DNA from 4 places in the Streptomyces nigra genome. Region 2 is predicted to be linked to each of the others. Evidence: riboswitches for the same ligand, from Rfam matches in the RefSeq annotation. Region 2 holds a riboswitch; each other region holds the start of a gene.
The links. A riboswitch is a leader RNA that binds a small molecule or an ion and turns the genes downstream of it on or off. The one in region 2 is predicted to bind cyclic di-AMP.

Region 1: it holds a riboswitch for cyclic di-AMP, as region 2 does, so the genes downstream of both, DC008_RS35865 (C40 family peptidase) here and DC008_RS14010 (transglycosylase family protein) in region 2, are expected to answer to the same signal.
Region 3: it holds a riboswitch for cyclic di-AMP, as region 2 does, so the genes downstream of both, DC008_RS16305 (M23 family metallopeptidase) here and DC008_RS14010 (transglycosylase family protein) in region 2, are expected to answer to the same signal.
Region 4: it holds a riboswitch for cyclic di-AMP, as region 2 does, so the genes downstream of both, DC008_RS21315 (C40 family peptidase) here and DC008_RS14010 (transglycosylase family protein) in region 2, are expected to answer to the same signal.

The regions. Positions count from the first base shown of each region.
Region 1 covers NZ_CP029043.1:820,569-828,161, reverse strand. The annotation lists gene DC008_RS03810 (MFS transporter) at 1-536, shown strand, start outside; gene tgmA (putative ATP-grasp-modified RiPP) at 687-878, shown strand; gene tgmB (ATP-grasp ribosomal peptide maturase) at 894-1,862, shown strand; gene DC008_RS35865 (C40 family peptidase) at 1,924-3,723, opposite strand; cyclic di-AMP (ydaO/yuaA leader) riboswitch at 3,732-3,903, opposite strand; gene paaA (1,2-phenylacetyl-CoA epoxidase subunit PaaA) at 4,184-5,161, shown strand; gene paaB (1,2-phenylacetyl-CoA epoxidase subunit PaaB) at 5,158-5,451, shown strand; gene paaC (1,2-phenylacetyl-CoA epoxidase subunit PaaC) at 5,462-6,289, shown strand; gene paaD (1,2-phenylacetyl-CoA epoxidase subunit PaaD) at 6,283-6,792, shown strand; gene paaE (1,2-phenylacetyl-CoA epoxidase subunit PaaE) at 6,792-7,593, shown strand, end outside.
Region 2 covers NZ_CP029043.1:3,061,172-3,068,764, forward strand. The annotation lists gene DC008_RS14000 (FtsB family cell division protein) at 1-455, opposite strand, end outside; gene eno (phosphopyruvate hydratase) at 550-1,830, opposite strand; gene DC008_RS14010 (transglycosylase family protein) at 2,054-2,731, opposite strand; cyclic di-AMP (ydaO/yuaA leader) riboswitch at 2,736-2,928, opposite strand; gene DC008_RS14015 (LysM peptidoglycan-binding domain-containing protein) at 3,138-4,133, opposite strand; gene DC008_RS14020 (cytochrome P450 family protein) at 4,277-5,581, opposite strand; gene DC008_RS14025 (nucleoside triphosphate pyrophosphohydrolase) at 5,591-6,586, opposite strand; gene DC008_RS14030 (SurA N-terminal domain-containing protein) at 6,645-7,283, opposite strand; gene DC008_RS14035 (serine/threonine-protein kinase) at 7,487-7,593, opposite strand, start outside.
Region 3 covers NZ_CP029043.1:3,547,569-3,555,161, reverse strand. The annotation lists gene DC008_RS16345 (HTTM domain-containing protein) at 1-296, opposite strand, end outside; gene DC008_RS16340 (DUF5819 family protein) at 293-931, opposite strand; gene DC008_RS16335 (hypothetical protein) at 943-1,260, opposite strand; gene DC008_RS16330 (hypothetical protein) at 1,307-1,543, opposite strand; gene DC008_RS16325 (GTP cyclohydrolase II) at 1,716-2,360, opposite strand; gene DC008_RS16320 (MarR family winged helix-turn-helix transcriptional regulator) at 2,483-2,998, opposite strand; gene DC008_RS16315 (dihydrofolate reductase family protein) at 3,121-4,254, shown strand; tRNA gene DC008_RS16310 (tRNA-Met) at 4,418-4,491, shown strand; cyclic di-AMP (ydaO/yuaA leader) riboswitch at 4,796-4,953, shown strand; gene DC008_RS16305 (M23 family metallopeptidase) at 4,965-5,987, shown strand; gene DC008_RS16300 (PrsW family intramembrane metalloprotease) at 6,086-7,420, opposite strand; gene trmB (tRNA (guanosine(46)-N7)-methyltransferase TrmB) at 7,540-7,593, opposite strand, start outside.
Region 4 covers NZ_CP029043.1:4,562,004-4,569,596, reverse strand. The annotation lists gene DC008_RS21330 (esterase/lipase family protein) at 1-115, shown strand, start outside; gene DC008_RS21325 (M23 family metallopeptidase) at 375-1,925, shown strand; gene pcrA (DNA helicase PcrA) at 2,053-4,536, opposite strand; cyclic di-AMP (ydaO/yuaA leader) riboswitch at 4,890-5,049, shown strand; gene DC008_RS21315 (C40 family peptidase) at 5,058-6,209, shown strand; gene DC008_RS21310 (MOSC domain-containing protein) at 6,285-6,827, shown strand; gene DC008_RS21305 (tellurite resistance/C4-dicarboxylate transporter family protein) at 6,920-7,593, shown strand, end outside.

The DNA.
Region 1 (7,593 bases), 2.2 Mb from region 2:
AGTACGGGCCCAAACCCTTCATGGTGACGGGGGCGATCCTGGCCGCCGCCGGGCTGGCCTGGCTGACCCTGACCGACGTCCATTCGACCTACCTGGGCAGCATCCTCGGGCCGATGCTGGTCTTCAGCCTCGGCATGGGCATGGAGTTCGTGTCCCTGACGCTGATGGCGCTGTCCAACGTGACCCCCGCGGAGACCGGAGCCGCATCCGGGCTGCTCAACGCCACCCAGCAGGTCGGCGGATCACTGGGACTGTCGATCCTGGTCACCATGTACGGGACGGCCAGCAACAACGAGGCCGAGAAACAGATCCCGGCCTTCCTGGCCCAGGCCACCCCGCTGGAACGGCTGCGCTTCGAACGCACCGGGCAGCTCCCGGCGCGGTTCGCCGACGAGATCCTCAGCGCCGGTGTCTCCGCCGCCTTCATCACGGCCGCGATCTTCACGGCGATCGCCGCGGTCATCGCCCTGCTCGTGATCCAGGTGCGCCCGTCGGACCTCGAACGCCTCCAGGGCGGCGGCGTACCGGCGGCCTGACCGGCACCCCGCGGAGCCCCAACGCGGTTCCCGCATCGCCCCGTTGGGTGTGACGACGTTCACCCCCATGTGGCTGGATGTAGTGAATGCGTTACACAACAGGCGCGTAAGGGACGGTAGCGCAGGCATCACGCGACCGCGGAGGTTTCGATGCGACCTTTCACCCTGAACTACGCGTTCCCCACAGGAGTCACCCAGGCGGTGACGCCGTACACGTTCGACCCGGCCCGGCAGTTGAACATGCTGCCCGACGGCCGCCCGGCCGTCAGCGACCCGGATCTCCTCCTCGCCGCCGGCACGACGACCTCCACGGCCGGTTCCGCCACCCACTTCGACGACTGACGAACCGGCCGGCGCATGACGGTACTGATCCTCACGTCCGAGGAGGACGTGACCGCCGACATGGTGGTGAGCGAACTGCACGCCACGGGCACGCCCGTGCTGCGGCTGGACCCGGCCGACCTGCCCGGCAAGGCCGTGCTGTCCGCGGACTACGCCCACGGCGACTTCGACGGGCATCTGTCGGTCAACGGCCATGTGCTGTCGATGGGAGGGCTGCGCTCCATCTGGGTGCGCCGGCCCGGTGAACCGGCCGCCCACGCGCCCGACCCCTCGCCCTGGCTGACCGCCGAGACCCGGCAGGCGCTGTACGGCATGCTGCACTCCGCCGCCGCACGGTGGATGAACCATCCCCGCAACGCCGACCAGGCACGGCTCAAGCCCTGGCAGCTCAGACTCGCCCACCTCAGCGGATTCGCCGTACCGCCCACGGTGTTCACCACGGCACCGCGGCTGGCGCGCGCTTTCGTCGAGCAGCACAAAGAGGTCGTCGTGAAGTCCGCCTCCGGACCGCCGCCCGGCGAGCCGCCGCTGGCCCTGCCCACCACGCTGATCGGCCCCGACGCGGACTTCTCCGCCGTCGCGGCCGGGCCGGCCCTGCTCCAGCGGTACGTCCCCAAGCGGGCGGACATCCGGCTGACCTGCGTCGGCACCGGACTGTTCGCCGCACGCAAGACCGCCGAACCCGACCAGATCGACGGCCGGTACGGCGACACCGGGCATCCGTGGGAACCGGTCCCGGTGCCCGACCGGATCGGCAAGTCGGTGCAGGAGTACGTCACCCTGGCCGGACTGGCGTACGCCGCCTTCGACTTCGCGGAGGACGAGGACGGCATCTGGTGGTTCCTGGAGTGCAACCAGGGGGGTCAGTTCGGCTTCGTCGAGCTGGAGACCGGGCAGCCGATCGCGGCCGCGGTCGCCCACTGGCTGGCGCTGCAGCGCCGCCCGGACCGGCGCGGCAAGGAAGCCGGCATCGGGCGCCCCTGAGCCCTTACGACCACCCACGACCGCACCCCCGACACACCACGGCGTCGGGGGTGCGGTCGTCTCACGCGGGCCGGATCGCGCTGTGGATCGCGTCCTCGCCGGCGTAGTGGATGGACTCCTCGCGGATGACCGTGCCGGGGCCGGGGGCGTGGATCATCATGCCGTTGCCGGAACAGATGCCGACGTGACCGGCGTGGTACAGGACCAGGTCGCCGGGCTCCAGGTCCGTGAGCGCCACGCCCTGACCGGCGGTGGCCTGCTCCTGGGCGGTGCGGGGGAGCGCGATACCGGCGGCCTTCCAGGCGGCCTGGGTGAGGCCGGGGCCGTCGTAGGTGTTCGGTCCCGTCGTGCCCCAGACACAGGGCTTGCCGATCTGAACCCGGGCGAACTCCAGGGCCCGCAGGGCCCGGCTGTCCTGCGGGGCCGCAGGGGTCGGAGCGACCGCCGGATAGCTGCCGGTCTGGTCCACGGCCGGGAAGCCACCCGTCTGCGCGACCGCCGGATAGCTGCCGCTCTGGTCCACGGCGGGGAAGCTACCGGTCTGACCGACAGCCGGGAAACTCCCGGTCTGCGAGACCATCGGGAAGCTCCCGGACTGGTCCACCATCGGGAACCCAGCGGTCCGGTCGACCACAGGGAAGCTCCCGGTCCGGTCGACCGCCGGGAAGCCGCCGGTCTGGTCCACCATCGGGAACCCAGCGGTCTGGTCGACCACAGGGAAGCTCCCGGTCCGGTCGACCGCCGGGAAGCCGCCGGTCTGGTCCACCATCGGGAACCCAGCGGTCCGGTCGACCACAGGGAAGCTCCCGGTCTGGTCGACCGCCGGGAAGCCGCCGGTCTGGTCGACAGCCGGGAAGCTCCCCGTCTGACCGGCCGCAGTCGCGGAGAAGCCCGCGTCAGGCACGCCGTACCCCTGAGAGGCACCCAACTCCGACCCGGCGACAGGAGTTGCCGTGAGATAGGCAGCCGAGGCGGCCGAAGTCTCCGAGGGCTGCCCCGCCCAAGCCGTCGACCCCGGTGGAACCGTCGTCAGATCGGCGGGGCTCTGCGCCTCCAGGGCGTCCCACTGGTTCTGCGCAGAAGCAGGCGCAGCGGCAGCAGCAGGGACGGCGGCCGCCGGCGCCTCGATCGCCGCCAAGGACCGCCCGGTGTACGCCGACAGCAACTCACGCGCCTGCGACAACTTCCGCTGGCTGCGCTCCTTGGTCGTACGCAGGGAGGCCCGCTGATCGACCTCACTCTGCACGGCAGGTGCGACGGGCGCCGCAGGCAGTGCGAGCGCGCCCCCCGCCTCACCCCCCGCGGGCAGAGCCGCCACAGGCCCCGCCGTCAGCTCACCGACAGCCGCCGAACGCGAGGCACCGGACGTCAACTCGGCGACAGGGGCACCCGATCCAGCAGGCAGCTCCAGAGCCGTACGCCCCGATATCTCGCGCGCCCCTTCACCCCCGCCCGACGGGCGCGCACCCCGCGCCGGGGCGGCGGGCCGTTCCGGCATCCGGTCCTTCGGCAGGGTGGCCGGCATCGTCGGACCGAGCTTGGACCGGGCGACGTCGAACCACTGCCGGGCCACGTCGTCGAGCGGGGCGGCGCCACGGCCGCGGTCACCGTCGCGTCCGGAGGCCGCCGGACCGCCCGCGCGCTTGCGCGGTCCTGTGGACGAGGCGCGGGTGGCGTTGAAGGTCCCCGTGTCGGTCTCGGCCCGGTCGTAGAGCGAACTGACCCGCCGGCTGACCTCCTCGCGGCTCGGCCCCTCGTCCGCCTGGGCGGCGCCGGTCGACTGGCCGAACAGGGCCACCGAGGTGAGGGCTGCTGCCGAGGCGAGCGCGGAGTTGCGCATGCCGGTGCGTTCCGGCGCCATGGGCGACGTGCTCCTTCCGTACTCCGCCTACCGAGTTAGCTGACGGGTTCGGGCGTTTCGCGTCGGAAGGTGTGCCCTACGACCCGGCCCGTCACGGCCTCGGGTCGATTCACCCCATGATTCGGTTGGGTCCTCGGCTCCGCGGCCCCGAAGGGCGCGCCGACTCGGCGGAGGTCGCACGTCCCGGCGGGGATCGCCGGAGTTCAACGCGCGTCCTGGGCGGTAACTTAGCCAACTTGTGTGCCTGCAGTGAAGATTGACGTGTGAAATGTCCGATACGTTTTTGTGACCTTCGACGCTTGTGACGGCGGCCGGCCGCCGTCGCCGCGCCATGTACCTGCGTGAATACGGAGGGTGGCGGCGCTCGCGATCCCCTCCGCCGCCCGGACGAGGTCTTGCCCAGCCCTCCGAAACACGTCACACTGGTACCGAACGAATGGTCGGTTGGGAAGCGGGAGCGATGACGACCTCACACTCCGCCGAGGCGCCCCCACAAGGGCCGCTTGAGGAGCACTTCGACGCGACGATCGCGCGCGACCAGCGCATCGAGCCGCGGGACTGGATGCCGGACGGCTACCGCAACACGCTGATCCGGCAGATCGCGCAGCACGCCCACTCGGAGATCATCGGCATGCAGCCGGAGGGGGAGTGGATCACCAAGGCGCCCTCGCTGCGCCGCAAGGCGATCCTCTTCGCCAAGGTGCAGGACGAGGCCGGACACGGTCTGTACCTGTACTCGGCGGCCGAGACCCTGGGCGCCGACCGCGCCGACCTGACCGAGCGGCTGATCGAGGGTCGCCAGAAGTACTCCTCGATCTTCAACTACCCCACGATGAGCTTCGCCGACGTCGGCGTGATCGGCTGGTTCGTGGACGGCGCCGCGATCTGCAATCAGGTACCGCTGTGCCGCAGCTCCTACGGGCCGTACGCGCGCGCGATGGTGCGGATCTGCAAGGAGGAGTCGTTCCACCAGCGGCAGGGCTACGAGCTGCTGATGACGATGATGCGCGGCACCGACGCCCAGCGTGAGATGGTCCAGGACGCGGTGAACCGCTGGTGGTGGCCCTCCCTGATGATGTTCGGCCCGCCCGACGACTCCTCGCCCAACTCGGCCCGCTCGATGGCCTGGAAGATCAAGCGGCACAGCAACGACGAGCTGCGCCGGCGCTTCGTCGACATGACGGTCCCGCAGGCCGAGAAGCTCGGCGTCACCCTGCCCGACCCGGAGCTGCGCTGGAACGCCGAGCGCGGCCACCACGACTTCGGCACGCCCGACTGGGACGAGCTGATGCGGGTCATCAAGGGTGACGGCCCGTGCAACGCACAGCGGATGGAACAACGCAGGAGCGCCCACGAAGAGGGCGCCTGGGTGCGGGAGGCGGCCACCGCCCACGCGGCCAAGCAGGCCGCCCGCGCGGAGAAGGGAGCGGTGGCATGAGCACCGGAAAGCAGGACTGGCCGCTGTACGAGGTGTTCGTCCGGGGCAAGCGCGGACTGAACCACGTCCACGTCGGCTCGCTGCACGCCGCCGACGACCGGATGGCGCTGACCCACGCCCGCGATCTGTACACGCGGCGCAACGAGGGCGTCAGCATCTGGGTCGTGCGCTCCGAGCACATCGCCGCCTCCACGCGCGACGAGAAGGACCCGTTCTTCGAGCCCAGCGCCGACAAGGTCTACCGCCACCCGACCTTCTACGACATCCCCGACGACGTCCCCCACATCTGAAGGAGAGGGCATGAGTGACGACCACGTCTATCTGACCCTCGCCGAGGGACACGAGGACGACACCCGCTGGGCCTACGGCACCGGCTTCGAGGACCCGCTGCACGGCGTCGACACCACCGTGCCGCACGACGTCGACGCCGCCGCCCTGGCCGCCCTGTGCGTCGCCCTCGGCGACGACGCGCTCGTCTCGGCGCAGCGCCTGGGGGAGTGGGTCACCCGCGCCCCCGAGCTGGAGGAGGAGGTCGCGCTCGCCAACATCGGCCTCGACCTGCTCGGCCAGGCCCGGCTGCTCTACTCCCGCGCCGGCCAGACCGACGGCACCGGTCGCGACGAGGACGCGTACGCCTACTTCCGTGACGCGGCCGACTTCCGCAACGTCCGCCTGGCCGAACTGCCCAACGGCGACTTCGCGTTCACGATCGTCCGGCTGCTGGTGCTGTCCAGCTGGCGGCTCGCGCACTTCGAGCGGCTGGCGTCCCACCCGGACCCCGTGCTCTCGGCGATCGCCACCAAGGGCGCCAAGGAACTGCGCTACCACCGGCAGTACGCCGCCGAGTGGGCGGTGCGCCTGGGCGACGGCACCGAGGAGTCCCACCGCCGTATGCGCCGTGCCCAGGAGCAGGTCGCGCCCTACCTGGGCGAGCTGTTCACCGCGTTCGACGTACGGCTGGAGGTCGTCGCCGACCTCAAGCAGGTCACCGACGCGGCCGGACTGCCGATGCCCGTGTACCGCCCGCTGCCCGGCTGCGGACGCGAGGGCGAGCACACCGAGCACCTCGCCCCGCTCCTCGCCGAGTTGCAGGGCGTCGCCCGCGCGCACCCGGAGGCGACATGGTGACGACGCTCCTCGACGCCCGGCGCGCCCGGCACATCGCCGCCCAGGTGCCGGACCCCGAGCTGCCCATGCTCACCCTCGCCGACCTGGGCGTCCTGCGGGACGTCGAGATCACCGAGGACGGCACGGTCGTCGCGAGCCTCACCCCGACCTACTCCGGCTGCCCGGCGATGGCCGAGATGCGGGCGGACGTCGCGGCACGTCTGCGCGCCGCCGGATACCCGCGCGTGGAGATCCGCACCGTCCTCGACCCGCCGTGGACCAGCGACTGGATCACCCCGGCCGGCCGCGCCAAGCTCGCCGAGCACGGCATCGCCCCGCCCGGCCCCGCGCCGCGCGGCGGCCCCGTCGCGCTCGTGCTGTCACCGACCCGGCACGCCGTGGCCTGCCCGCGCTGCGGCTCGGCGGACACCGAGGAGACCTCCCGGTTCGCCGCCACGTCCTGCAAGGCACTGTGGCGCTGCCGGGCCTGCAAAGAGCCGTTCGAGTACGTCAAGGAGATCTGATGGAAGGCCTCAGGGAAGCACAGACGGCCGCCGCGCCCGGCCCGCGCGCCCGCCGCCGTCCGGCCTTCCACAAGCTGCAGGTCGCCGCCGTGCAGCCGCTGTGCTCCGACGCGGTCGCCGTCAGCTTCGACATCCCGGACGGGCTGGCCGAGGAGTTCGCGTTCGCGCCCGGTCAGTCGCTGACGCTGCGCCGCGAGATCGACGGGCGCGACGAGCGGCGGTCGTACTCGATCTGCTCGCCCGTCGGCGCGCGTCCGCGCATCGGCGTACGGGTCGTGCCCGGCGGGCTGTTCTCGTCCTGGCTGGTCCACGACGTACAACCCGGCGACGTCGTCGAGGTGATGGCCCCCACCGGCGCCTTCACCCCCGACCTCGGCACCCCCGGCCACCATGTGCTGATCGCGGCGGGTTCCGGCATCACCCCGATGGTGTCCATCGCGGAGTCCGTCCTGGCCGCCGACCCCCGTTCGACGGTCACCCTCCTCTACGGCAACCGCCGCACGGACACGGTGATGTTCGCCGACGAGCTGGCCGATCTGAAGGACCTGTACCCGGCGCGGTTCCAGCTCGCCCATGTGCTCTCCCGCGAGCCGCGCGAGGCCGAGGTGCTGTCCGGGCGCATCGACGCCGAACGCCTCGCCACGCTCGTCGAGGCACTGGTCGACGTGCACACGGCCGACCACTGGTGGCTGTGCGGGCCGCACGGCATGGTGCGGGACGCGCAGCGGGTGCTGGCCGGCCTCGGCGTCCCGGACGAGCGTGTGCACCAGGAGCTCTTCTACGCCGACGACGAGCCGGTGC
Region 2 (7,593 bases):
TTGTCGACGCCCTCCCAGAGGTTCGTGTACCAGGGGCGGTGGGCCGCGCCCAGGTCGGTCCGCGACTGCCTGGCCGCGTCCGGGTCGACGACGACGAAGCCGGTCTCACCGGGCATCACATAGTGCAGCCGCAGCCGGATCTGCTGCTCGGCGTAGGCGTCGTCCTGCCAGCGGGCCTTGAGGTCGCGCAGTTCCTCGACGCGCCGGGTGGTCGCCGCCTTCTCCCGCTGGAGGTCGGCGATCTCGGCGCGCTGGGAGACGTACTGCCTTATCGGGTACGCCATGGCCACGACGAGGGTGCAGACGACCAGCGCGAGCAGCGCGGCGCGGCTGGTGAGCCGGGAGCGCCGGGCCTGCCGCTTGGTCTGGGAACGGTAGACACGGGCCGCCGTCTGCTCCCCGAGCAACCGGATCCTGGTCGCGGTGGAGAACCGGTCCCGGTCCTTCACGGCCATGTCCCGCCTCCCGTCTCAACGCGCGTACGTCCCCGCACACGGTACGGGACCGAGTACGGGGACGTACGTACGACGCTTCCTACAGGCGCGTGCCTCAGCCCTTGAAGCGGGGGAACGCGCTGCGGCCGGCGTAGACGGCGGCGTCGTCGAGGATCTCCTCGATGCGCAGCAGCTGGTTGTACTTGGCGACGCGCTCGGAGCGGGCCGGGGCACCGGTCTTGATCTGGCCGCAGTTGGTGGCGACGGCCAGGTCGGCGATGGTGACGTCCTCGGTCTCGCCGGAGCGGTGGGACATCATGCACTTGAAGCCGTTGCGCTGGGCCAGCTCGACGGCGTCCAGGGTCTCGGTGAGCGAACCGATCTGGTTCACCTTCACCAGCAGGGCGTTGGCGGCGCCCTCCTCGATGCCGCGGGCGAGGCGCTCCGGGTTGGTGACGAACAGGTCGTCGCCGACGAGCTGGACCTTGTCGCCGAGCTTGTCGGTGATGGTCTTCCAGCCGTCCCAGTCGTCCTCGAACAGCGGGTCCTCGATGGAGACGAGCGGGTACGCGTCGACGAGCTCCGCGTAGTACTCGGTCATCTCGGCCGCCGAGCGCTCCTTGCCCTCGAAGGTGTAGACGCCGTCCTTGTAGAACTCGGAGGCGGCCACGTCGAGCGCCAGGGCGATCTGCTCGCCGGGGGTGTAGCCGGCTTCCTTGATCGCCTCGAGGATGAGGTCGAGGGCGTCGCGGTTGGAGCCGAGGTTCGGCGCGAAGCCGCCCTCGTCGCCGAGGCCGGTGGCCAGGCCCTTGTTCTTCAGGACCTTCTTGAGGGTGTGATAGACCTCGGCGCCCCAGCGCAGGGCCTCGGAGAAGGACTCCGCGCCGATCGGGGCGATCATGAACTCCTGGATGTCCACGTTGGAGTCGGCGTGCGAGCCGCCGTTCAGGATGTTCATCATCGGCACCGGGAGCAGGTGCGCGTTCGGGCCGCCCAGGTAGCGGAAGAGCGGCAGGTCGCTGGCCTCGGAGGCGGCGTGGGCGACGGCGAGCGAGACACCGAGGATGGCGTTGGCGCCGAGGGAGCCCTTGTTGTCGGTGGCGTCCAGGTCGAACATGGCCTGGTCGATCAGGCGCTGCTCGGTGGCGTCGTAGCCGACGAGCTCCGGGCCGATCTGCTCGATGACGGCGAGGACGGCCTTCTCGACGCCCTTGCCGAGGTAACGGTTGGTGTCACCGTCGCGCAGCTCGATGGCCTCGAAGGCGCCGGTGGAGGCGCCGGACGGGACGGCGGCACGACCGGTGCTGCCGTCGTCGAGGCCGACCTCGACCTCGACCGTGGGATTGCCTCGGGAGTCCAGGATTTCCCGGGCTACGACGACGTCGATGGACGGCACGAGCATCTCCTTCGTGGATGTGAAGCCTTTACGCAGCCCGCGTGGGTGCTGCGAGACGAGCCTAACCGGCTCCGGAGGTTCGGCCAGCGGTCGACCGCCCTGTGGACGGAACCGAGAGCGAATTGTTTCCGAACGGAACAAAAAGCGGGCGCGTACATCTACACAGAACCCCGCCCCGGCGCACACGGGGGAACACGCGCCGGGGCGGGGAGCCTGTGGGGGCTTACTTGAGGTGGAGCTGCTGACCCGGGTAGATCAGGTCGGCGTCCTGGACGATGTCCTTGTTCAGCTCGAAGAGCTTCTCCCAGCCGCCCTTGACGTCGTGGTCGGCGGCGATGGTGCTGAGGGTGTCGCCCTTGGCGACCTTGTACTCGCCGTCGCCCTTCTTGACCTTCTTGCCGGTCGGCGTGGTGACGGTCTTGGTGCTCTTCTCGGCGGCCGGACGGTCCGCGGAGCGGGAGGCCGGCTTCTCCTCGGTGGAGCGGGCGCTCTGCTCGCCACCGGTGGCGGCGGAACCGTTGTAGGCCGCGCTCGACAGGCCGGTGCCGCAGTGCGGCCAGGCACCCTTGCCCTGGCCCGCGAGGACCTTCTCGGCTATCGCGATCTGCTGGGCCTTGGTGGCCTTGTCGGCGGTGGAGGCGTACTGCGTGCCGCCGTAGGCCGCCCAGGTCGAGGCGGAGAACTGCAGGCCGCCGTAGTAGCCGTTGCCGGTGTTGATCGACCAGTTGCCGCCGGATTCGCACTGGGCGACGGCGTCCCACTCGGAGGCGGTGGCGGCCGAGGCGCTGCCGGCGGCCATCAGCGGGCCGGCGACGGCGGCGGCGCCGGTGACGCCGACGACGGCGATGGCGCGGGCCGCCTTGGACGGACGACGGTGCTTGCCCTTGCTGGAGAACAGCATGGAGAGATCCCCTCACCGACGCCTACGAGGTGAGCTGTCGGGTTCGGGCCGGTTGAGTTGCCCGGTCGCCCACCACTGGTGCGTGGTGCGCGACTTCACCCCAAGCCGGTTCCGGCCGTGAGCCCCCGGAGGGCCTCGACGTCCGGACCCGGCGCTTACCTTGGGTCCCCCGCTCCTGCCTACGGCGCATGACGCGACGACTGTTCCCGGACGGCCGCCGGCAGGATTCGGCGTGACGGCTGTCGGGGCTCGCACTGGAGGCGAGCGGTCACGACCGTAGACACGCCGCTCGGGGATTTTCAAAGACGATCAAGGCTTCTGAGATCTATCTCTCAGTCCATTCAAAACGGACATTCACCATGAAAGCGGGGCGTGAACTGCCGCTTCATTTGGCCCTGTTCGGCCCTTATTCGGTGGGGACGTCCAGCGTCTGACCGGGAGCGATGCTGTTGGCGTCGGTGCCGATGGCCGCCTTGTTCGCCTCGAACAGCGCGCGCCATCCGCCGTCGACGTCAAGGGAGTCGGCGATGGAGGCGAGCGTGTCGCCCGCGCGGACCCGGTAGGAGGCGTGGCGGCCGGAGGCGGCGGAGTCGCCGTCCGCGGCCTTGGTCTCCTCGGCGCTGGCGCCGCGGTGCCGTCCGGGACCGGCCGGTACGTCCTCGATCGCGGCGGTGTCGACGAGGCTCCAGGATCCGGCACTCTGCCCGGAGTTGTCCTGATTCGTGATCTCGGGGCTCTCCACCGGGGAACTGTCCGGAGAGGCGGTGGCCGTGAAACCGGACTTCTCAGCCTTCTCGGACTTTCCTGACTTCCCGGCCTCGGGCGAGGACGGTGCGGAGCTCTCCGGCGACGCGGACGACGAGCCGCTCGGGGTGTTCGACGCACCGTCGGAGGAGCCCGAACCGCCCGAAGAACCGGAAGACTCGGACGAGTCGGAAGAATCAGAGGAATCGAGCAAGCCGGACGACCCGGACACCTCGCTCGGGGAGTCCCCGGAGACACCGGTGTCGAGGTCGACGGCACCCGACTTCTTGCTGAGCCCGTTGAGCACCGCACAGGTGCCCCACGGGACGGTCCCGCGCTCGGCGAGGATCTTCTGCGCCACGGCGATCTGCTGCGAGCGGCTCGCCAGATCCGGGCTCGCGGCGTAGTCGAGACCGCCGAAGCCCTCCCAGTCCGCCTGGGTCAACTGGAGTCCGCCGTAGTGCCCGTTGCCCGTGTCCGCGCTCCAGGAGCCGCCGCTCTCGCATTCGGCGACCTTGTCCCACACGCTCCCGTCCGCCGCGCTCGCGCCCGAGGCGCCGAGGAGCGGGATGGCGATGGCGGAGCCGGTCACTCCGGCCGCGACGAGAAGAGCCGGAGCCTGACGGGGGCGACGGTGACGACCGTTCCCGGAGAGCATGCGGGGACCTTTCGCGAGACAGCGGTGACCAAGGGACGCGGAATCCGCGTGCCTTCGTTGATGGGTGAACGTATAGGCAGACGATCACTTGTCACAAGTTAATGCCGCGCAGATCACGTGAAGATCACAGAGATGAGCGCATGTCATGTTTGCGGAGCGGAACTCTTGACTCCGACCGGGGTGAACTCCACGGGCAGGGTGCGCAGCCCCCGCATGATGAGACCGCCCCGCCACCTCAACTCGGCGGGATCGGCGGCCAGTCGGAGGTCCGGGAGCCGGGTGAGAAGAGTGGCGAGGGCCGTCTGTCCCTCCAGCCGGGCCAGCGGGGCGCCGAGGCAGTAGTGGATGCCGTGGCCGTAGCCCAGGTGCTGGTTGTCCCGGCGGGAGAGGTCGAGGGTGTCCGGGTCGGCGAACCGCTCCGGGTCCCGGTCGGCGGCGGCCAGGACGACCAGGACCGGGTCACCGGCGGCGATGTGCTGCCCGCCGATGGTCAGCGGCTCGGTGGCGAACCGCCAGGTGGCCAGCTCCACCGGGCCGTCGTAGCGCAGGAGTTCCTCGACGCCGGTCTCCAGCAGGGCGGTGTCGCCGGCGGCCAGGGAGTCCTGGAGGCGGGCGCGCTGCGCGGGGTGGGTGAGCAGCGCGAAGGTGCCGTTCCCGATGAGGTTGACGGTGGTCTCGAAACCGGCGAACAGCAGGATGAAGGCCATGGCGGCGGCCTCGTTCTCGGTGAGGTGCTCGCCGTGGTCGGACGCCCGGATGAGACCGGAGATGAGGTCCTCGTCCGGGCCCGGGGTGTCGGGCAGCGCTTCGCGCTTGCGGTGGATGAGGTCGGCCAGATAGCCGCGCATCTTCTTCACGGACCGGGCGACGCCGCCCCGCGGGCCGCCCTGGTGCCGGATCATCATGCCCGCCCAGTCCCGGAAGTCGTCCTGGTCCTCGCGGGGGACGCCGAGCAGGTCGCAGATGGCGTAGATGGGCAGCGGGAAGGCGAACTCGTGGATGAGGTCGGCCTCCCCCTTCCCGGCGAACCCGTCGATGAGGTGGTCGGTCAGCTCCTGCACCCGGGGCGCGAACGCGGCGACACGGCGCGGTGTGAACGCCTTGCTGACCAGGCGCCGCAGCCGGGTGTGGTCCGGCGGGTCGATGTTCAGCAGATGCGTCATCAACTCGGCCTTGCGCTCACCGGGGATGCCGGTGCGGCCCTTGGCATGGGCCGGTTCGGCGTGGTGGGCCGGGTTCTTGGAGAGCCGGTTGTCGGCGAGCGTCTGCTTGGCGTCGGCGTACCGGGTGACCAGCCAGGCCTCCACCCCGCTGGGCAGCCGGGTCCGGTGCACGGGCGCGTGCTCCCGCAGCCAGGCGTACGCCGGATACGGATCGGTGGCGAACTCCCAGGTGAAGAGCTCGGGAGCGGCGGGAGCGGAGGCGGGGCATCGGGGCTGGTCGGTCACCCTTCGACGTTATCCGCCCTGCGGGCCCAGGGTCTTCACGCCCTCCGCGGCCCGGACCGCGTCCCGGTAGGCCCGGGCGGCGACGCGCAGGGCGGCCTCCGGGTCGACGCCGGCCTCCGCCGCGCGCACCGCCGTGGCGAGCAGGTCGTAGCCGACGCCCTCCCCGGCGGGCAGCGGGACGTCGAGTCCGGCCGTGTGGACACGGGACGCCAGCTTCGCCGCGAGGGCGAGGCCGGGCTGGCCGAGCGGGATGCCGTCGGTGACCGACTCCCGCCGCTTCTCCTCGGCCTTCGTGCGCAGCCAGTGCTCGCGGACCTCCTCGGGGGTCGTCGCGGTCGCGTCGCCGAAGACATGGGGGTGGCGGTGAATCAGCTTGGCGACGATGCCGCCGGCGACGTCGTCGATGGAGAACGGGGCGTCGGGGTGCTCCTCGGCGATCCGGGCGTGGAAGACGACCTGGAGCAGGACGTCGCCCAGTTCCTCGCGCAGCTCGTCGCGGTCGCCGTCCTCGATCGCCTCGACCAGTTCGTACGCCTCCTCGATGCCGTACTTGGCCAGGCCCTCGTGGGTCTGCCGGGAGGACCAGGGGCACTCGGCGCGGATGCGGTCCATGACCTGGACCAGGTCGAGGAGGCGGGCGCCGGGCAGGTCGTAGGAGGCGGGCAGCAGCTCCAGCTCGGGCATCCGCACCCTGCCGGTCCCGGCGAGGCGGGCCAGGCCGTCGGTGAGCGCGGGCTCGCCCTCGCCGGTGGCCACGACGACGGCGGTCCGGCCCCCGGAGCACGCCTCGACCAGCTGTTCGGCGGTCGGGACGGCCTCGTCGACGGTGATCCCGGCCTCGCGCAGATACGGCAGCTGCGGGTGCGCGCCGTCCGCGCACAGCACCCGGTCGGCCGTGCGCAGTGCCTGCCAGGCGGGCCAGGACAGCAGACCGGGCGCGACGCGGTGGCTGGTGGTGAGCAGGACGATACGGCCGGGGGCGGCTTCGGGACTGGTTGCGTTCACGCTCCGAACGTAACCCACGTCCCGGGTGCGGCTCTTCGGCCGTCCCCGGACCGGCCGGCTACGCGGGCTGCTGCGGCGCGGTGACCTCGCGCAGCCAGGGGGCCTTGGCGTCGGTGCGGGCGCTCTGGCGGGCGTCCCAGGTGCCGTAGCGGGGGTTGAGGTCGATGTCGAGCTTCTTGGAGGCCGCGGCCAGCGCGTCCCAGAAGGCGGGCTTGCCGGTGTCGGTGCCGAGCGCGGTGGCGAGCTTCTGGGCCTCCAGCTGGAGGCGGAGGTTGTCGTCGAGGCGCTGCGGCGGGACGCCGTACTGCTGGAGCCAGGACGTCTCGAGCGCCTTCGCGCCGCCGACCTGCTTCTCCAGGCCCTCCCGCATCTCCTGGACCTCCTTGCGGGTCACGCTCACGCCGTGGTCGAGGGCGGCCCGGTGCAGCACCCGGTCGAGGACCATGGTGTGCAGCACGTCGCGCGGGAGGGTGCCGGACTTGGCGATGACCTGGGCGTAGGCCGCCTCGTCGGGGACGGCGGCCCGCTGGGCGTCGCGTACCTCGCTCACCCGGTTCTCCAGCTGGGCGACGGTGATCCGCTGGTCTCCGACGACGGCGGCCGCGCCCGGATGCGCGTCGCTTCCGCACGCGGTGAGCAGGGGTGCCGCGGCGAGCACGGCGGAGAGCAGGAGCGCGGTACGACGGCGGCGGTGCAAGGAGACCTCCCGAGGGGCGCTTGTGCGTCGGTGCACAAAGTCTTGCGGTGATCGATGGTAGGCAGTGGGCAAGCTCTGGCCAACCCATTCGACCAACGATTCGCGTGCGCTTCGGGCACCCGTCACCCGGCGCGGCGCGATCTCCGCGGCCCCAAGGGCTGTCCCGTGATTCCCGGTGGACGCCGGGAATCACGGGACAGCCCTTAGCCTCGGACCTGGCCGAGCCATTGGAGGGTGCGGCGGACCTCTGCGGCGAGGGGGTGGGCGGGGCCGTGCAGGCGCTCGACGTCCATCAGGAGCCGGGCGAGGG
Region 3 (7,593 bases), 490 kb from region 2:
CCGAGGTGGAAGACCAGTTCGAACCACGCCGTCGACGTGCTGACCGCGTAGAGGCTGAAGGTGCCGGTCTCGTCGAGGACGTCCGTGAAGCGGCTCCACGACTCGACGCCCGAGGGGCCGAAGAGATAGTGCCGGTCGGCGTACTGCGAGGCGTAGAACATGAAGCCGACGAAGCCGAGCAGGGCCCGGGTGCCGGAGACGCCGAGGACGGCGAACGGCGTGGCGCCGAACCGGTCGAGCGAGGCCAGGGAACGGTCCGCCCGGGCCCGCAGCCGCGCGCGGAGCGAGGCCGTCATCGTAGTTCACCCGCCTTCAGCCAGTCGAAGTCCTGCACCCGCACGGTGTCCTTGCCCGCCTTCGCCGGAGCGTTGCGCTTCGACCAGGGCGGAAGCTCGCGCACGTACATACGGATCTGGACGCGTTCCGGATCACCGCCGCAGACGCCGGGCATCTGGGTCAGCGAGTAACGGGCCAGGAAACGGACCGCGTTGTGCTGTGCCGCCCGCTCCTCCGGCATGAGACGAACCTTCTCGGTTCCGTCCTTGCCTCCGTCCTTGTGCTTCTCGCGCAGCCGGTCGAGCAGCGGGTCCGTCGCGTTGATGGACTGCATGGGCGCGGAGACGAGCCGGGACATACGGGAGGGGAAGAACCTGCTCTCCTGCGCCTCGCGCACGTAGGCGGTGGTGACGTCGTGGTACTCGGTGACGCTCCCGTCCCGGCAGCGGGCCCGGGCCAGCACACCGCGGTCGTCGGCGAGCGGATCCGGTGCGAAGAGCATCCAGTTCTGGACGAAGTAGGGGTTCAGATAGCCCTTCACCTTGTCGAAGTGCTGGACCTTCAACGGGGTGGCGGGGGCCTGGGAGAAGGCGGCGAGAGCGAAGTGAAGGCCCAGAAGGGCGGCGCCGCCGAGCAGCACCGCCCTCCTGGTCATGAGATGACGCGTCACTTGTCGAAGACCTCTTCGACGGACGCGCCGTTGCTGGTGGTGTCCGCCGGGGCGGAGCCGAGGCTCGCGATCCGGACCACGTTGCCGACCTGGCTGCGGATGGCCTGCGTGCCGGCCAGCGCCCGCCCGTGGACGACCGCGGCACGGGCCACGGAGCCGACCCACCGCGGCTGCTTGGCGTCGGTCTTGTGCTCGGCCGCCTGGGCGGCGGAGGTGGTCACCGAGGGCGCCGCGGCCTGGGCGGGAGCCTGGGTGGCGAGCAGGGCGGCCACGCCGCCGAGAACCACACCGGCACCGGCGATTGCCTTCTTCACTTTTGTTCTCCCGTTTTCGTTCTTCCGGCCCATCAGGTCCCTCAGGTCACTGCCACCCGTTGACCGGCCTGCACGGCCGGGCGAAGGGAGGCAGCTGGAGACGGGTGCCGGAGTGCCTTCTGCAGAGGCGCTCCACCGCCCGCTCCACCAGGTCGTGCGAGGCGTGTCCATGGAGCGGCACCGACAGCACGGGCCGCTGCTCCGCGGCGGCAGTGGCCGTACCCGTCGACCCCCAGCCCATGGTCGCGGCCGCGACCAGGACGACGATCGACCTGACGCGCACCGGATGACGCCTGGACCGCGCGTTCACTTGCTTCCCCCTTGACCTGACGGGTCGTTCTGACGAGAAAGACGATGCCATTGGAACAGCAGCGTCAGGCTGGTCGCTCATGTCAGCTTCCTGCAGGAAGGGCGGCACTTTCCTGCCGCGCGGCCGCCTCTCGCCGGGGCCGGGCCTACGCCAGATGCGCCCCCGCCAACTCCCCCAGCGGGAGTGTGTGCTGGGTGCGGATGACCTTGGCTCGGAGGTAGCGGACGTTGGCCGGGGTGGCGAAGACGCCGGTGGGGACGCGGTCGTGGACCGTGATGCCGAGGTCGCGCAACTGGTCGGCCTTGTCGGGGTTGTTGGAGAGCAGGTCGAGTTCGCCGATGCCGAGGGCGGTGAGCATCTGGGCGGCCGCCGTGTAGTCGCGGGCGTCCTCGGGCAGGCCGAGGGCCGCGTTGGCGGCGTAGGTGTCGAGGCCCTCGTCCTGGAGGGCGTACGCGTCCAGCTTGTTGTAGAGGCCGATGCCGCGGCCCTCCTGGCGCAGGTACAGCAGCACGCCGCCGCGCCGCGCGATGCGCTCGACGGCCTCGCGGAGCTGGGGGCCGCAGTCGCAGCGGACCGAGCCGAAGACGTCGCCGGTCAGGCACTCGGAGTGGAGGCGGACCAGGGGGGTGGTGCCGGGCTCGGGGGTGCCGAGGACGACGGCCACGTGTTCGAGGCCGTCGGCCAGGCCGTGGAAGGTGACCAGTTCGGCGTCGGCGGTGTAGCCGTCGGGGAAGCGCAGCGGGACCCGGACACGGGCGCGCTGGGTGGCGGCTGCGAGGGAGTCGGGCATGCGGGTCTCCGGGTTCCGTGCGGGCTCTGCTTCAGATTTGAAGCAGCTTCTCGGAACGCGACCCTACCTCGTGCTTTAACTTTGAAGCAATGACTCCGGGTCACGCCGTCCTGCGGTGTGCGTCACGAACACGGCTTCGACGCACGCCGGCGCCAGGGCACCTCGTCCCCTGTGGTCTGGCCGCAGCCCCCCTCCACGCCCGAGCCGATCGCCGTGAAGATGTCCTCCAGCTGCCCCACCTGCTCCGGGGACAGCCGGTCGAAGATCAGCGACCGTACGGTGTCCACATGGCCGGGGGCCGCGCGCTCCAGGAGCCGCATCCCCTCGTCGGTGAGGGCGGCGACGCTGCCCCGCTTGTCCACGAGGCAGTCCTCGCGGGCCACCAGGCCGTCCTTCTCCAGACGCGAGACGCCGTACGTCAGCCGGCTGCGGGTGATCTTCAGCCGCTCCGCGAGGTCGGTCATGCGCAGCCGGCGCTCCGGGGCGTCGGACAGGGTGGCGAGAATGGAGTAATGCAGATGAGGCATGCCGGCCCCCTGCTGGAGCTGCCGGTCGAGCGCGTCCTCCACGAGCGCGACGGCGGCGATGTAGGCGCGCCAGGCGCGCTGCTCCTCGGGGGTGAGCCAGCGAGTCGTCATGTGTCCAGTGTAGGTTTGTTTCAAACTTGAACCAAGCCGATCGGTCGAGTTCCGATCGACCAACCCCGATCAGCCAAGCACCGATCGACCAAGCCCCGATCGCCGAGCGGGAGAGCGTGCCGATGCCGTCCTACCCCTACGTCCTGCTGTCCGCCGCCGTCTCCCTCGACGGCTACCTCGACGACACCGGCCCCGACCGGCTGCTGCTGTCCAGCCCGGCCGACTTCGACCGGGTCGACGAGGTACGGGCCTCCGTGGACGCCATCCTCGTCGGCGCCGGCACCATCCGGGCGGACAACCCCCGCCTGCTCGTGAACTCCGCCGAGCGGCGCGCGGCCCGCACGGCCGCCGGCAGGCCCGAGTACCCGCTGAAGGTCACCGTCAGCGCGTCCGGCGAACTCGACCCGGCGGCCAACTTCTGGCACACCGGTGGCGAGAAGATCGTCTATACGACGGAGAAGGGCGCCGGGCGCCTGCGCGAGGACCCCGTCGCCGCCGACGTCGTCGCGCTCGGCGACGACCTGGACTGGCGGGACCTGCTGGTCCACCTCCGCCAGGTCCGCGGCGTCGAGCGGCTGATGGTCGAGGGCGGCGGCACCGTCCACACCCAGCTCCTGCGGCAGGGGCTCGCCGACGAGCTGCAGCTGGTGCTGGCCCCGCTGTTCGTGGGCGACCCCCGGGCGCCCCGCCTCTTCGGGCCCGGCGGCTACCAGGAGGGCCGCCTCCGGCTGGTCGAGACCCGGCGCATCGAGGACGTCGTCCTGACCCGCTACGAGCCGACCGCGCCCGGTACCGGCGTCCTGCCGGCCGCCGCGGACCGGCACTGGCTGGCCCTCGCGTGCGACCTGGCCGCCGAGTGCCCGCCCTCGCCGACCGCCTTCAGCGTCGGGGCGGTCGTCGTGGCGGCCGACGGCACCGAGCTGGCGCGCGGGCACTCCCGGGAGGGCGGCGACCCGGTCGTGCACGCCGAGGAGGCGGCCCTCGCCAAGATCGCGCCCGGCGACCCGAGGCTGGCCGGCGCCACCGTCTACACCAGCCTGGAGCCCTGCACGCACCGCTCCTCACGGCCCATGCCCTGCGCCCGGCTGATCCTGGCCGCCGGGGTGCGGCGGGTCGTGACGGCCTGGCGCGAGCCGGACACCTTCGTCACGGACGCCGACGGCAGCGGGATGCTGACCGCCGCGGGGGTGGACGTCGTGGTGCTGCCCGAGTACGCGGGACGGGCCGCGGCGCCCAACGCCCACCTGGTGCCCTGATGCGCGCCCTGCCTTGCGCCCTGGTGCCCGATCTGATGTGACACGTCCCGCACCACGGCGACAAAAGCCCTGGTCAGAGGGGGGTCGTAGGCGCGGGCAGGGCGGGTGCGGCGGTAAGGCGTGTGCGGTGGGTCCCGAGAATGGCGTACAGTAGAGACATCGCCGCGGGGTGGAGCAGCTCGGTAGCTCGCTGGGCTCATAACCCAGAGGTCGCAGGTTCAAATCCTGTCCCCGCTACTGAAGACTCAGGGCCGGAACTTTCGAGTTCCGGCCCTGAGTGTTTTTCCCTCCTCTGTCGCGCCCCCGACTCGCTGTCACGGAACGTGAGGGAGCGAACCCCCTCCGCATAACAACTGACGAACCGTCAGCTGTATTGAAGGGGGTACGCGCGAGTCAACTCGCCCGATTTAGGCCGCTGATGACCCGTAAGTCCAGCCGGAAAACGTTAATGATCAAGCGGAACAGCTTGGAATACGCACCCCGCGTCTATTAACGTTCGATAACGCAGCGCGGTCGTCCCAGCCGTCACAAGAGTCGGCTCCGTGCGCACACGCTTAATCCTGTAGAGGAACCGGGGAACCACCACCTTGGGGTGAATCTCGCGGATACCGCCGTGGCAACACGGCACGTATACGCGCGTAGGAGACCTTCCTGCTCCGAACCCGTCAGCTAACCCGGTAGGCGAGAAGGAAGGAAAGGAGTACGCCCACGTGGCGTCGAACCGTCCTGCCCCGCAAGCCCCCTTCGTGCCGGGCCAGCGCACCGCCGACACCTTCGGCTACGACCTGCACCGCACCGACGAGGGCCCCTTCGAGGAGTGGAACCCCACCGCGGAGTCCCTCCGTCCCGTTCGCGGCAGGCACCGCGTCTCCAAGCAGCGCGGCGGGGGACTCGCCCGCAGCTCCACGGTTCTCGGCGTCGGCGTCATAGCGGCCGTCGGCGCGGGCGGCATGGCCACCGCGCAGAGCGGCAAGCCGCCGGTCGCCATCACGATGCCGGACCTGCCCCTGATCTCCGACGACGACTCCGCCGCGGACGACAGTGCCACCGCCCTCAGCACGATGGGCGAGACCGCCGACGAGACCGCCCAGAGCGGTTCCGACGCCGGTGAGGCGCTGCGCAGCCGGATCATCGCGCAGGCCGAGCTCCAGCAGGACCAGGTCGACAGCAAGGCCGCCGCGGCCGCCGTCGCCGCCGCCGAGAAGGAGGTCGCCGAGGCGGCCGCCAAGGCGGAGAAGGAGGCCAAGGAGCAGGCCGCCGCCGCCAAGGCCGCCGCCGAGGAGGAGGCCGCCAAGAAGGCCGAGGCCGAGCGCCTCGCCGAGCTGGCCAAGCAGTACACGCTGCCGACCTCCTCGTACACGCTCACCTCGGTGTTCGGTGAGGCCGGCGCCTACTGGTCGTCCGGTCACCACACGGGCCTCGACTTCGCCGCGCCGACCGGCACCCTGATCAAGGCCGTGCACTCCGGCACGATCACGTTCGCCGGCTGGGACGGCTCGTACGGCTACAAGACCGAGCTCACCCTCGACGACGGCACCGAGGTGTGGTTCGCGCACCAGTCCTCGATCAGCGTCAGCGTCGGCCAGAAGGTCGCCACGGGTGACGTCATCGGCCGCGTCGGCGCCACCGGCAATGTGACCGGCGCCCACCTCCACATGGAGGTGCATCCCGAGGGCAGCAGCGGCGGCATCGACCCGCTGGCCTGGCTGCGGAGCAAGGGCCTCACTCCCTGAGCGCCTTCCCCGTCTGAACCCCGGCAGTCCTGACGACGACCCCCCGACGTCAGGGCTGCCGGTTCTTCGTCCGTGCCGCGCCGCCCTCCCCGACCCGTCTACCCGAGGTAGGGGTTCCAAACCGGGGCTTGCGGTCCGCCGTGGGCGTGCCCGTTCGGGGCGTACGGCTGCTGCCACCAAGTGCCGTGCGCCGCGGGCACGTACGCGGGGACGGGCCGGGTCCGCGCTGTGACCGCGTACTGCAGGGCCGGGCGGGCCCACGCGCGGCGCAGCCACAACTCGTTCAGCAACTCGCCCTCGCGGGCCACGTAGTCCGCGCCGGCCCGGCCCCGGCGGCCCCGGCGCCTGAGGAACGCGAGCGAGGTGGCGTACGCCTCGTACTGGGCGACCGCCCGGGCCGCCGGACGTCCGCCGTGGTGGCGGGCGTACTGCCGGGCCACCCGGCGGTCCCGCATCGAACCCAGCGCGAACGGCTCGGCGGGGGACAGCCATCCGGCGACGGCGTAGGCCGGCAGCTCCTCGCGGACGGTCCTCAGTTCGCGGTACCGGGTCCACAGCATCAGCCAGACCAGCAGCCCGAACGCGGGCACCATGAAGGCCGCGTACACGGCGAAGAATCCGAACTCGCCGAACGTGGAGGAGCCGTTCCACAGGGCGTGCATGCCCATCGCGAGGAGCAGCCCGGACAGCGGCAGCAGCACCCGGCGCACCCGCTGGCGTTCCCCGGCCAGCGCGGCTGCGCCGAAGCCGATGCCGGTGAGCACGGTGAACAGGGGGTGCGCGAAGGGCGACATGACGACGCGGACGAAGAAGGTCGCCGCGGTCACCGAGGCGATGCCGCTGCCGCCGGACAGCTGGTCGGTGCCGAAGGCGGTGCCCAGATAGAGGATGTTCTCGGTGAAGGCGAAGCCGGTGGCGGTGACACCGGCGATCACCACGCCGTCGAGGATGCCGCTGAAGTCCCGGCGCCGGAAGAGGAAGACCAGCAGGACGGCCGCCGCCTTGGCCGTCTCCTCCACGACGGGCGCTATGACCGTCGCGCCCAGGGTGTCCGCGTGGGACGGGTCGGCGGTCGCGGTCGCTATCCAGCGGGTCGCGAAACTGTTCGCCACGATCGCTATGAGCGCCGCCGCGCAGGCCCCCCAGGCGAACGAGAACACCAGGTTCCGCCAGGGGCCCGGCTCGACGCGGTCCAGCCAGCGGAAGGACGCGACGAGCAGCGGCACGGGCAGCACCGCGAGACCCAGCCCGACCAGGAAGCCCTCCGTGCCGGTCTGTTCGCGCACCAGGGCCAGGATGACGAGCCCGGACAGCGCCAGCAGGGTGCTGAGCGCGGCGTAGGGCACCCATCGGCGCTGCCACCAGTGCGCGTGCCGCAGCGCCCCGCCGGCGGGGGCGGGGGGATGCGTCGGGTACGGGGGGCTGGTGGCCACGGCATCGACCCTAACGAGACGGGGGCGCCGCCCGCAGCGGCGCGAGGGCCGGGGCGCCGGTGAGGGGGTGGTGTCGGTGGTGCTGTGTGCTCTCGCAAGTGCTGTTACGCCCGCTGCTCCTACCGCTGTACGCGGCGGAAGAGCAGGTCGTTCACCACATGACCCTTGTCCAG
Region 4 (7,593 bases), 1.5 Mb from region 2:
TCATCTCGCGCTGCCGGTCCACCCGGCCGTGGCGACCGGCATACGGCAGGCCCTCGACACCGTCCCGGCGGACGCGGGCACCTCCCGGGAGACCGACGGCCTGACCGTGGCCTGACCCCGGCCGACCGGAAGCACCCGGCGGGCCCCACGGCCCGCACGACACCCACTCGGCTTCGAACAGCCTTCGAACACAAAGCCAAAGTCGCGCCCACTGACCGCCAAATCACGGCCGAATGCCCGTTTCCTGCGCGCCTAAAACCTGCCGAAGATTGTCGCGCCCGCGTACCGCCGGGTACAGTCGCCGCACTGCTCTGGCAGCCCCTGTTGTCGAGGCGAGAGAGAAGTTGGTGAACGATCGTCACCCGTCGGGGACCATGACCTCCCCGGTCTCGGCCTCCGATGCCGCCTCGGCGCAGTACGCGTCGTACGGCACCCAGGAAGCGCCCTACGGTGACGCGAGCGCGTACGGCACCTACGACGCCACCGGCTACGCGGCCGGCCACGCGACCACGACGTTCGACGCGGACCCCCTCTTCGGCAGCCTCCCCGGTGACGGCACGGGCGCCTACGACGCCACGCAGTGGTCCACCGGTACCCACACCGCGCACTACGACACCTACGCGGGCGAACAGCACGGCGAGCAGCACACCGCCTACGGCACCGGCGCGTACGACACGAACGCCTGGACCGCCGAGCACGAGCGCCTCGACTTCGTCCCGCAGCAGGCCAACGGCCATGACGTGTCGGGGCAGTGGGACGCGCAGGCCTGGCAGCAGCCCGACCAGTCCGGTGCCGCCCCGGCCGACCCCACCCAGCAGTGGGAGTGGGGCACGCAGAACTTCGACACCGGCGCGTACGACGCCACGCAGTGGAACTCCGACGGCGGTTCCGCGCAGGCGACCGACGCGTACGACACGTCAGCAGAATCCTTCGACCAGCAGGCCACCGCGCACTTCGAGCAGGCCGAGCACACCTCCTACGACCAGTCCGCGTCCTACGACGAGCACTCCGCGTACCAGGACCAGTACGAGGACCAGACGCCGTACGAGGACGAGGCGCGCTACGACGGAACCGACCAGGAGGCCGCCGAGGCGACCTCGACCGGTCAACTCCCGGTCGTGGAGCCCCTCCTGGACGACCAGGAGGAGATCACCCCGGCTCCCGCGCCGCGCGCCGCCTCCCGCGGTGGGGCGCGCTCCCGCCGCCGTACGCCTCCCAAGCGCTCCGCGCTGTTGACGATCGCGGTGCCGTCGGCGTGTGTCATGGGTGTGGCGGGTATCGCCGCCGCGTCCGTCGGTGACCTCACCGACGACAAGGAGCCCCGCACGCTGGCGTCCGAGGGCGAGGCGGTGAAGCCGTCCGCCGCGAACAACAAGCTGGACAGCCAGCTCGAGAGCCTCTCCGCCGGCGCCGACGACTTCGCGGACCGGGCCAGCCGCACGCAGGAGCGCATCGACCTCAAGGCGCAGAAGGCCGCCGAGAAGCGGAAGGCCGCCGAGGAGGCGGCCCGCAAGGAGCGGCTGCGCCCGAAGTTCGCGGTCCCCGTCGCCCAGCACGGCCTCAGCGCCTACTACGGCCAGTCCGGCATCAACTGGATGTCGGTCCACTCGGGCATCGACTTCCCGGTCTCGTACGGCACCACGGTGCTGGCCGCGACCGACGGCACGGTCCGCACCCAGTGGAACAGCGCCTACGGCAACATGATGATCGTGACCGCGAAGGACGGCACGGAGACGTGGTACTGCCACCTCTCCACCTACCGGGTCGCCTCCGGTACGACCGTCAAGGCCGGTGACCCCATCGCGTACTCCGGGAACTCCGGCAACTCCACGGGTCCGCACCTGCACTTCGAGGTCCGGCCCGGCGGGGGTTCGGCGATAGACCCGCTGTCCTGGCTGCGCAGCCACGGCCTCGACCCGTCGTAGAGCCCCAGCCCCCTACCCGCGCCGCATCCGGAACGCCCGGCCCCCGTCCGTCCGACGGGGGCCGTCTCATGTCCGCAGCTGAGCAGCTGAGCCGCCGGCGAGGAGCCGCAGCCCCGCCGGCGAGGCGCTACAGCTTCTCCACCGGCGCGTACCGCAGCAGCAGCCGCTTCGGCTTGACGTCGCCGAAGTCGATCGTCGCCTCGGCGTTCGCGCCCGTGCCCTTCACCGCCATCACCGTGCCGAGCCCGAACTGGTCGTGGGTGACCCGGTCCCCCACCGCCAGCTGCACGACAGGCTTCTCCGAGGTGCGGCGCGTCGCGAAGCCGGACGCGCCCGACGCCGAGGAGCGCGAGCGGGACGAGGACAGCGACGCCGCCACACCGCCGGCCGGACCGGACGACAGCGGCGAACTCCCGCCCGTCCGCTTCCAGTCCACGTGCATGGCCGGGATCTCCTCCAGGAACCGGGAGGGCGGGTTGTACGACGGCTGGCCCCAGGCGCTGCGCATCGCGGAGCGCGTCAGATACAGCCGCTCCCGCGCCCGCGTGATGCCGACGTACGCGAGCCGCCGCTCCTCCTCCAGCTCCTTGGTCTCGCCGAGGGCGCGCATGTGCGGGAACACGCCGTCCTCCATGCCGGTGAGGAAGACGACCGGGAACTCCAGGCCCTTGGCGGTGTGGAGGGTCATCAGGGTGATGACCCCGGAGCCGTCCTCCTCCTCGTCCGGGATCTGGTCGGAGTCGGCGACAAGCGCGACCCGCTCCAGGAAGGCGGCGAGCCCGCCGGACTCCTCGCCTTCGGCCGACTCCTGCTCGAACTCCAGGGCGACGGCCGCGAGTTCCTGGAGGTTCTCGATGCGGGTCTCGTCCTGCGGGTCGGTGGAGGCCTGCAACTCGGCCAGATAGCCGGTCCGTTCGAGCACGGCCTCCAGGACCGTCGCCGGGCCGGCGCCGGACTCGACGATCGTGCGCAGCTCCTCCATCAGCGTGTTGAACCGCTTGACGGCGTTCGTGGACCGCGCGGCCATGCCGTAGGCCTCGTCGACGCGGCGCAGGGCCTGCGGGAAGCTGATCTTCTCCCGCTGCGACAGGGCGTCGATCATGGCCTCGGCGCGGTCGCCGATGCCCCGCTTGGGGACGTTGAGGATCCGGCGCAGCGGGACGGTGTCCTCGGGGTTGGCGAGGACCCGCAGGTAGGCGAGGACGTCCCGGACCTCCTTGCGCTCGTAGAAGCGCACACCGCCGACGACCTTGTAGGGCAGTCCGACGCGGATGAAGACTTCCTCGAAGACACGGGACTGTGCGTTCGTCCGGTAGAAGACGGCGACGTCGCCGGCCTTGGCCTCGCCCGCGTCGGTGAGACGGTCTATCTCCTCGGCGACGAACTGCGCCTCGTCGTGCTCGGTGTCCGCGACGTAGCCGGTGATGCGTGCGCCGGCGCCCGCGTTGGTCCACAGGTTCTTGGGCCGGCGGGACTCGTTGCGCTCGATGACGGCGTTGGCGGCGCTGAGGATGGTCTGGGTGGAGCGGTAGTTCTGCTCCAGCAGGATCGTCGTCGCGTCCGGGTAGTCCTCCTCGAACTGGAGGATGTTGCGGATGGTGGCGCCGCGGAAGGCGTAGATCGACTGGTCGGCGTCACCCACCACACACAGCTCGGCGGGCGGGACCTCGGCCTCGGGGGGCACGTCGACGGGGTGCTCGGAGGTGCCGACCAGCTCGCGCACCAGCGCGTACTGCGCGTGGTTGGTGTCCTGGTACTCGTCCACCAGCACATGACGGAAGCGGCGGCGGTAGTGCTCGGCGACGTCCGGGAAGGCGCGCAGCAGGTTGACCGTCGTCATGATCAGGTCGTCGAAGTCGAGGGCGTTGGCCTCGCGCAGCCGCGACTGGTAGAGCGCGTACGCCTGGGCGAGGGTCTTCTCGAACCCGTCGGTGGCCTGGGCGGCGAAGTCCTCCTCGTCGATCAGCTCGTTCTTCAGATTGCTGATCTTGGCGCTGAACGACTTGGGCGGGTACCGCTTCGGGTCGAGATCGAGGTCCCGGCACACCAGCGCCATCAGCCGCTTGCTGTCGGCGGCGTCGTAGATCGAGAACGACGACGTGAACCCGAGCTTCTTGCTCTCCCGGCGCAGGATGCGGACGCAGGCGCTGTGGAAGGTCATCACCCACATCGCGTTCGCCCGCGGTCCGACGAGCTGCTCGACGCGCTCCTTCATCTCGCCGGCGGCCTTGTTGGTGAAGGTGATCGCCAGGATCTGGCCCGGATGCACGTTCCGCTCGCCGAGCAGGTACGCGATGCGGTGCGTGAGCACGCGCGTCTTGCCGGACCCGGCACCGGCGACGATGAGCAGCGGGGTGCCGGAGTGGGCGACGGCCGCGCGCTGGTTCTCGTTGAGCCCCTCCAGCAGCGCGGCGGCGTCGAGGGCCGGGCGCGGGGCACCGTCCCGGTAGTACGCGTCACGGTCCGGCGGCACGTCGAACTTCCCGCCGAACAGATCGTCCGGGATCGACTCCGGAGTGTGATCGTCCTCGGGCGGTGGCGGGTGCTCTTCCCCGTGGGCCCGTGGGGCCTGGAGGTCCGCCAGGAAGCTGTCGTCAAAGAGGCTGCTCATCGCTCTCCGAGTCTAGGCGGCCCCACCGACAACCGGCCGCCGTCCCGAGAACATCACACCCTCCGGTCCGCGGCCCGCCTCCACCCGCGATCACCCGGTGACCGTCCGAAGTCACCCCATCACGCCACACACCGACCTGGATCAATCCCCAGTACCGGCGCACCACACACAAAGAGGGTGAATGGTCGCCAACGCGGACCGATCATCCGTCGGAGCGTCCTCGACCCACTCCCCTGACCGAAGGTCACGAAAATGTATCGGGCATATCGCACATCAACCTTCACAGCGGCCACACCAGTTGGCTACCGTGCCGGGCAGGCCGTACGACCCCCACCGGCGATCGACGCCGGGCCGCACGGCCTCCGCCGAGTCCGGTTCATCCGGAGCCGGGGACCCACCGAACCCGGGGTGAATCGGCCCGACTTCCCGTCCAGGGAACGGCCGTAGGGCAACCCTTCCGAACCACCCGCCCGAACCCGACAGCTAACTCGGTAGGCGGAGCACGGAAGGAGTCGCCTCCCTTGGCGTCGCACCGCAAGTCGCGTCCCTCCGGTACGCGCGTGGCAGGCATACGGACCCCCGCGCTGGCCACCGCGGCCCTCACGTCCGTGGCCCTGCTGTCCCAGACCGCTCAGGCGAGCCCGTCCTCCGACGACCGGCCGAGCCTCGAGGAGGTCGAGAAGAAGGTCGACGATCTCTACCGCCAGGCGGAGTCGGCCACCGAGAAGTACAACGCGGCCAAGGAGAAGACGACCAAGCAGCGCAAGCGGGTCGACACCCTCCTCGACGACGTCGCCCGGCGCACGCAGAAGCTCAACGACGCGCGCGAGCAGCTGGGCCGCAACGCCGCCGCCCAGTACCGCACCGGCGCCACCGCCCCGGACACCGCGACGTTCCTCCTCGCGGACACCCCTCAGGACTACTTCGACCAGTCCCAGCTGATGGACCGTATGACGGGACGTCAGAAGGAATCGGTCGACGACTACTTCACCCAGCAGTCCGCGACGATGAAGAAGCGGCAGGAGGCCACGCAGAGCCTCGAGACGCTCACCGAGTCGCAGAAGGACCTGCGGACGGCCAAGTCCACCGTCCAGAAGAAGCTCGCGGACGCCCGCCAACTGCTCTCCGAGCTGACCGCGCAGGAGAAGGCCCGCCTCGCCGCGATCGAGAAGCGCAAGCAGGAGGAGGCCGCCCGCAAGGCGGAGGAGCTGGCGCAGCAGCAGGCGGAGGCCGAGCGCAAGCGCGAGGAGGCCGCGCGGCAGCAGGAACAGGAGAGCCAGGAGCAGGGCACCACCGCGCCGGACGCGTCGTACGCCACCAAGGCGCAGAAGGCGCTGTCCTTCGCCCGCACGCAGATCGGCAAGCCGTACGTCTGGGGCGCCACCGGCCCGGACTCCTACGACTGCTCCGGCCTCACCCAGGCCGCGTGGAAGGCCGCCGGGGTCGACATCCCGCGCGTGACCTACGACCAGGTGAACGCCGGCACGACGGTCCCCGTGTCCAGCGCCCAGCCCGGTGACCTGGTCTTCTTCTACGACGACATCACCCACGTGGGCCTCTACATCGGCAACGGCATGATGATCCACGCCCCGAAGCCCGGCACGTACGTGCGCGAGGAGTCGATCTTCTACGACGGCGAGTCGTCGATCCACAGCATCGTCCGTCCGGCCTGACGGACAGCGGACAGCGGACAGCGGACAGCGGCCAGCGGCCAGCGGCCAGCGGCAAAGGGGAGGGGGCCCGTGACCATGACGGGGGTCGTGACGGCGGTCAGCAGGAACGAGGTGTACTCGTTCACGAAGCCGAACCGGGAGAGCATCACGCTCCTCGCCGGCCTGGGCGTCGACGGGGACGTCCACGCCGGGGTGACGGTGAAGCACCGCTCGCGGGTCGCCCAGGACCCCACCCAGCCGAATCTTCGCCAGGTGCACCTCATCCACGAGGAGCTGTTCGGTGAGCTGGCCGAGGCGGGTTTCCGGGTGACGCCCGGCGAGCTCGGCGAGAACGTCACCACACGCGGCCTCGACCTGCTCGCCCTGCCGGTGGGCACGCTGCTGCGCATCGGCGCCGAGGCCGTGGTGGAGGTGACCGGGCTGCGGAACCCGTGCCTGCAGATCGACCACTTCCAGGACGGGCTGCTCAAGCGGGTCGTGGGGCGCGACGAGGCCGGCCGTCTCGTGCGCAAGGCCGGGATCATGGGCGTCGTCGCGGAGGGCGGTGTGGTCCACCCCGGCGACGCGATCGAGGTGGAGCTGCCGGACGGGCCGCATCGGCCGCTGGAGCGCGTCTGACCTCCGGTGGGTTCCGTCGCCCCCGCCGATTCACCCACCCTCCGCGCGCGCCCCCACCCGCGCGCCCGTGCCGCGCTCCTTAGCATCGGCCCATGCCCGCCGCCACACCCGCGTCCGCGTCCCCCCTGCCCCTCTGGTGGTCGCGACGTCCCCCCGCAGCCGGCGCCTCGGTCATGGCGACCGGCATCATCTCGGTGGCCCTGCACGAGACGGGCTACGCGACCCTGTCCCGGATCGCCCTGGTCCTGGCATGCGTCGCGTGGCTGGCCCTGGCCTGCGACTTCCTCGCCCGGCTCCTGTGGCACCGCTCCGAGTGGCTGAGGGAGGCGGTCACCCCGGCCTCGCTCTGCGCCGTCGCCGCGACGGCCGTCCTGGGCACCCGCTTCGCCCTGGCAGGCCGGCAGGTGCTCGCCGAGACGCTGCTGGCCCTGGCGTTCGTGCTCTGGCCGGCCCTGCTCTACGTCGTCGTACGCCACTGGCGGCCCGGGATGCCGGGCTCCGTCTTCCTCGGCTGCGTGGCCACGCAGGGTCTCGCCGTCCTCGCGGCCACGCTGGCCGCCACGGCGGGGGCGGCCTGGCTCGCGCACGCGGCCTTGGTGCTGTTCTGGCTCGGCCTGCTCCTGTACGCCGTGGCCCTCACCCGCTTCGACCGGCGGGAGATCGTCCGCGGAGCCGGGGACCACTGGGTGGCGGGCGGCGCGCTCGCGATCTCCGCGCTGGCCGGCGCCCGGCTCCTCGCCGCCGACAGCCGCGCCCTGTACCTGTG